Corallococcus caeni: one gene and its partner. The protein of the gene in region 1 interacts with the protein of each later gene in a pairwise test. Links are inferred from orthologs where the notes say so. Each region holds a gene or a part of one and is shown on either strand. Other genes may lie near its edges.

Region 1 (3,176 bases):
CTCCAGGTACGGCCGCGTGCTCCACTCCAGGCGCCGCACCCGCGTCCACGGCACGTCGAGCGCCGGGCCCCCGCCCGGGCGCCCCTGGAACGACAGCCGTTCGTCGCTCACCGCCAGGGTGCGCCGGTTGCCCAGGTCCAGCGCCAGCGGGGAGACGCGGGGCGGAGGGGCAGAAGCCTCCGGAGCCACGGGGGGCAGGGGTGCCTCCGGCAGCTCCGCGTTGCAGAAGGCACAGCGGCGCCGGGCCGCCGTCTGGGGGCGCCCGCAGGAGGAGCACATGACGAGCACTTCCGCGGGCACTTCCCCTCCCTCGCTTGCCGTCAGCCGACGACGAAGTTCACCAGCCGCTTGGGGACGAAGACGAACTTGCGCAGCGTCTTGCCTTCGAGGGCGGCCTTCACCTTGTCGTCCGCCTCCGCCGCCGCGCGCACCGCCGCCTCGTCCGCGTCCGCCGCCACGCGCACCTCCGCGCGCAGCTTGCCGTTTACCTGCACGGCGTACGGAATCACGTCGTCCACCACCAGCGCCGGGTCGAACTCCGGCCAGGCCTCCGTGACGGTGGACGACTTCGCGCCGTAGGCCTCCGCCAGCTCGTCCGCGATGTGCGGCGCGAACGGGGTGAGGATGCGCGCGAGCAGCCGCATCGCCTCGCCCATCGCCGCCTTCTCCGCGGGCGTCTCCGGCGTGCCCACCGCGTAGAGCGCGTTCACGCACTCCATCACGCCGGCGACGGCGGTGTTGAAGGACAGGCGCTCGATGGCCTCCGTCACGCGCTTGACGCACTTGTGCGCCGCGCGGCGCGTCTCCAGCGCCTTGCCCTCGTAGGGGCCCGAGTGCGTGGCCTCCGCCGAGGAAGCGTGGTGCGTGGCGGCCAGCGTCCACACGCGCTTGAGGAAGCGGAAGACGCCCTCCACCTGCTCGTGGGACCAGTCGAAGTCGCGCTCCGGCGGGCCCGCGAAGAGCACGTAGGTGCGCGCCGTGTCCGCGCCGTACTTCGCCACGATGGTGTTGGGCGCCACGCCGTTGCCGTAGCGCTTGCCCATCTTGCGGCCGTCCGCGCCGTTGACGATGCCCTGCGTGATCAGCCGCGTGACGGGCTCGTCCACCGGAGAGAGCCCGAGCAGCTTCATCACCCGGGTCCAGAACCGGAAGTAGAGCAGGTGCATCACGCCGTGCTCGGGGCCGCCCACGTAGATGTCCACGGGCAGCCAGCGCTTGCCCTCCTTCGGGTCGAAGGGCGCGGCGTCGTACTTCGGCGACAGGTAGCGCGCGAAGTACCAGCAGGAGTCGACGAACGTGTCCATCGTCTCCGCCTCCCGGCGCGCGGGGCCGCCGCACTTCGGGCAGGTCGTGTTGATGAAGGACGGCACCTTCGCGAGCGGCGGCTCACCCTTGCCGGTGAGCACCGCCTGCGTGTCGATGTCCGGCAGCCGCACCGGGAGCTGGTCCTCCGGGACGGGGATGCCCTTGCGCTCCGGGTCGCACTTCTCGCAGTAGACGATGGGGATGGGCGTGCCCCAGTAGCGCTGGCGGCTGAAGCCCCAGTCCTTCTGGCGGTACGTCACCGTCGCCTTGCCCTGCCCCTGCCCCTCCAGCTTCGCGGCCAGCTTCACGCGCGCTTCGGCCGAAGGCATTCCGGTGAAGTCACCGGAGTCCACCAGCACGCCGTCCTCCGTGTAGGCCGCCTCCAGCGTCTCCCCAGCGCCGAGCTTGTCGCCCGTCGCGGGCTGGATGACGACGCGCACGGGCAGCGCGTACTTGCGCGCGAAGGCGAAGTCGCGGGCGTCGTGCGCCGGCACGCTCATCACCGCGCCGGTGCCGTAGTCGCTCACCACGAAGTTGGCGATCCAGATGGGCACCGGCTGGCCCGTCACCGGGTTCAGCGCGTAGCCGCCGGTGAAGACGCCCTCCTTCTCCGCGTCCTCGCCCAGCCGCTCCGTCTTGTTCTGCGCGGCCATCTTCTTCGCGAACGCGTCCACGTCCGCGCGGCGGTCCGCCGTCGTCACCTGGGCCACGAGCTTGTGGTCCGGCGCGAGCACCACGTAGGTGCAGCCGTAGAGCGTGTCCACGCGGGTGGTGAAGACGCGCAGGGCGGCGTCATGCCCCTGCACGCGGAAGTCCACCTCCGCGCCGTCCGAGCGGCCAATCCAGTTGCGCTGGGCGGCGGTGATGCGGTCCGGCCACTCCTTGAGCGTGTCGAGCGCGTCGAGCAGGTCCTGCGAGTACTTCGTGATGCGGAACGCCCACTCGGGCATCTCCTTGTCCTGCACCTCGGAGTCGCAGCGCTCGCAGCGGCCGTCCTTCACCTGCTCGTTGGCGATGACGGTGAGGCAGCCCGTGCACCAGTTCACCTTGCTGAAGCGGCGATAGACGAGCCCGCGCTCCAGCATCTGGAGGAAGAACCACTGGTTCCAGCGGTAGTACTCCGGCTGGCTGGTGTTGACCTCGCGCGTCCAGTCGTAGCTGTAGCCGAGCGTCTTGATCTCCGCCTTGAACGATTCGATGTTCTCGCGGGTGCGGATGACCGGGTGGACGCCGTCCTTGATGGCCGCGTTCTCCGCCGGCAGACCGAAGGCGTCCCACCCCATGGGGTGCAGCACGTCGAAGCCGCGCATCTGGTAGTAGCGCGCGTAGACGTCCCCGATGAGGTAGTTGCGCACGTGCCCCATGTGCATCTGGCCGCTGGGGTACGGCAGCATCTCCAGGACGTACTTCTTGGGGGCGTCCGGACGCCTGCCTGCCCGGAAGAGGCCCTCCTCTTCCCAGCGGGTCTGCCACTTTCCTTCAATCGACTGCGGCTCGTAACGCTCGTTCATCGCCATGGCTCCTCGGACTCTTAGCGGGAGGTAGGACACGCGGGCAACAAGTCTTGGCGCGTCGAAAGCCTGGACGCCCGGCGCCCCGGGGCCCCTGACCGGGAACCCGGGTGGGAGGGGGCCAGGCCGGCCCCAGGCAGGGGGTGGGCCTCGCTCGGTGCTTGCCCTCGGGCCCGGGCGCGACTAACTCGCCTTCCCGGTCTGGAGCAGAGGGAGAGCACCATGCAGGTCGTGAGTGTGAAGAAGGCCCTGTCGGGGGCCGTCGAAGCGGGCTCGAAGGTGGAGGTGCGCGGCTGGGTGCGGACGCGCCGCGACTCCAAGGCGGGCATCAGCTTCGTGAACGTGAGCGACGGGTCGGTC
Region 2 (2,950 bases), on another replicon or contig:
CAGCACCACCCAAGTCCTGGGAACGGACCGGAGGGCGCGTGGGCCTGTGGTTGGGAAGAGACGGCGCCGGGGGAACCCCTGCGCCTGGAATCGCGCTGGAAACTATTGACCGCCTCCAGAGCTGTCAAGGCATCCGTGCCTGGCTCTGTCCCGTTTTTCAGGGGGTTGCACTGGAGGGCGGGGGTCCCACCAACAGGGAATCCGCTATGTATCTGAAATTCGGGCCTAATGGGGCGACGGAAGCGCCTCCTTGGCGTGCAACACGCGTCCCCGGGCTCCCCTTCCCGTGAACCCGTAAGCCCTGTCAGGTGGGGCCGGTAGAGTGGTGCTCCTCCAACGCGGGGCGTGCGCAACTGGCCGCGCCCATGAATTGGGGTAAGGACACACCCCGTGGACACCTTCCCGAAAGCCGAAGCCCGCGCCCGAGCGCTCCGCCAGGAGCTGGCCCACCACAACCACCGCTACTACGTGCTGGACGCGCCGGAGATCAGCGACGCGCAGTACGACACGCTGATGCGTGAGCTCCAGGCGCTGGAGGAGAAGTACCCCCAGCTCGTCACGCCGGATTCGCCCACCCAGCGCGTGGGCGGCGCGGCGGTGGAGGACTTCGGGCAGGTGGTGCACACCACGCAGATGCTGTCCCTGGCGAACATCTTCGATGACGCCGGGCTGGTGGAGTTCGACGAGCGCATCCGCAAGCTGACCGGCCTCACGCAGGTGGGCTACGTGTGCGAGCCCAAGCTGGACGGCCTGGCCATCTCGCTGCGGTTCGAGGGCGGCCGCTTCATCCAGGGCGCCACGCGCGGCGACGGCACCACCGGCGAGGACGTCACGGCGAACCTGCGCACCATCAAGAGCCTGCCCCTGGAGCTGTTCCCCCAGGACGGCGTGAAGGTGCCCAGGCGGCTGGAGGTGCGCGGCGAGGTCTTCATCCGCAAGGAGGACTTCCGCAAGCTCAACGAGAAGCGCGAGGAGGAGGGCGAGTCGCTCTTCGCCAACCCGCGCAACGCCGCCGCGGGAAGCCTGCGCCAGCTGGACCCCAAGGAGACCGCCGCCCGGCCCCTGTCCGTCTACCTCTACGAATGCGTGCCCGGCGACGGCGTGCCCGCCTTCAAGTCGCACACGGAGAAGCTGGAGTACCTCAAGACGCTGGGCCTGCCCATCAACCGCTACCAGGCCGCGGAAGGGGCCGACGGGGTGCGCCAGCGCTACGACGAGTCCCTGAAGGGCCGCCACGCCCTGCCCTTCGAAGTGGACGGCATGGTGGTGAAGGTGGACGACGAGGACCTGCGCCGCCGCCTGGGCCAGGTGTCCAAGAGCCCGCGCTGGGCCGTGGCCTACAAGTTCCCGCCGGAGGAGGAGTCCACCACGGTGGAGGACATCGGCATCCAGGTGGGCCGCACGGGCGCGCTCACGCCGGTGGCGCACCTGAAGCCGGTGAAGGTGGGCGGCGTGACGGTGTCGCGCGCCACGCTGCACAACGAGGACGAGCTGCGCCGCAAGAACGTGCGCAAGGGCGACACCGTCTTCGTGCGCCGCGCGGGCGACGTGATTCCGGAGATCGTCTCCGTGGTGCTGTCCAAGCGCCCGGAGGACTCCCAGCCCTTCACCTTCCCCACCCACTGCCCGGTGTGCGGCGCGGTGGCGGCCAAGGACGAGGACGGCGCCATCATCCGCTGCACGGGCGCGTCCTGCCCCGCGCAGCTGGTGGAGAAGGTGCGCCACTTCGCCAGCCGCATCGCCATGGACATCGAGGGCCTGGGGGACAAGCTGGCCAACCAGCTCGTCACCTCCGGGCAGGTGAAGACGTTCGCGGACGTGTACGCGCTCACCCGGGACTCGCTGCTCAAGCTGGAGCGCATGGGGGAGAAGAGCGCGGACAACCTCCTGGCCTCCATCGAGGGCAGCAAGGACACCACCCAGCGCCGCTTCCTGTATTCGCTGGGCATCCGCCACGTGGGCGACTCCACGGCGCGCGCGCTGGCGGAGGCCTTCCCGGACGTGAAGTCGCTCTTCACGGCCAGCCTGGAGGACATCAGCCGGGTGAAGGACGTGGGCCCGGTGATGGCGCAGGTCATCCACACCTTCTTCCAGGAGCCCCAGAACCAGGCCGCCATCCAGGCCCTGCTGGACGCGGGGGTGCGGCCCGCGCCCCCGGCGGTCGCCACGGGCGGCCCCTTCGTGGGCAAGACGGTGGTGCTCACCGGCACCATGGCGGGGCTGGCGCGCGAGCAGGCCAAGGAGGAAATCGAACGGCGCGGGGGTAAGGTCTCCGGAAGTGTCTCGCGCAAGACCGATTTCGTCGTCGCCGGCGAGGACGCGGGCACCAAGCTGAAGAAGGCGCAGGAACTCGGGGTAAGAATCCTGGATGAGCAGGCGTTCCTGAAGCTGCTAGAAGGGGACGTCAGAGCATGAGGCCAGAGGCATGAGCACGCAGCGCCGGGCGACCCTGCGCATCCAGGGCACGGTCCAGGGCGTCTCCTACCGGGAGAGCGCCCGCCAGGAGGCGCTGCGTCTTGGCCTTTCAGGCTGGGTGCGCAACCGGAGCGACGGCTCCGTGGAGGCCACGGTGGAAGGCGAACCGGGCGCGCTGGAAGACTTCATCCGCTGGTGTCACTCGGGTCCCCGCCTGGCGCGCGTCACGGACGTGGCGCGCAGCGACGGCGGGGCCACTGGCGAATTCCGCACCTTCACGGTGGAGCGCACATCATGACGCCCTACGCCCTGGCTTCCCTGCCGGCCATGCTGGGCATCCGGTCCGGCACCAAGGTTTCCGTCATCAACCCCCCGCGGGGCTTCGTGCAGAAGCTCAACCCGCTGCCGGACGGGGTGGAGTTCCTCGTCACGGCCCAGACGGGGCTGGACGTCATCCTCTTCTTCACCTCCGACGCCACGGAGCTGGTGCAGCGGCTGCCCGCGCTGTCGCGCGCCACCACCCTCAACGGCGGCA

What was found. Proteins that work in one complex are often made in the same cells at the same time.
Region 2: the proteins of leuS (region 1) and ligA interact in binary tests that used the Escherichia coli proteins (3 or more experiments, as listed by UniProt). The link is inferred for Corallococcus caeni from one-to-one orthologs.

What each region holds. Positions count from the first base shown.
Region 1 is NZ_BTTW01000015.1:43,982-47,157, forward strand. The notes cover bases 72-3,176. They hold leuS (leucine--tRNA ligase), read right to left. Parts: upstream 2,823-3,176; coding sequence 321-2,822; downstream 72-320. Other genes in these bases: AABA78_RS37870 (hypothetical protein), read right to left, coding at 72-279; asnS (asparagine--tRNA ligase), read left to right, coding at 3,039-3,176. Also shown: more of AABA78_RS37870, read right to left, coding at 1-71.
Region 2 is NZ_BTTW01000001.1:1,404,622-1,407,571, forward strand. The notes cover bases 24-2,902. They hold ligA (NAD-dependent DNA ligase LigA), read left to right. Parts: upstream 24-390; coding sequence 391-2,415; downstream 2,416-2,902. Other genes in these bases: AABA78_RS05580 (acylphosphatase), read left to right, coding at 2,426-2,713; AABA78_RS05585 (DUF3052 family protein), read left to right, coding at 2,710-2,902. In the rest of the region: more of AABA78_RS05585, read left to right, coding at 2,903-2,950. UniProt on the Escherichia coli protein: DNA ligase that catalyzes the formation of phosphodiester linkages between 5'-phosphoryl and 3'-hydroxyl groups in double-stranded DNA using NAD as a coenzyme and as the energy source for the reaction.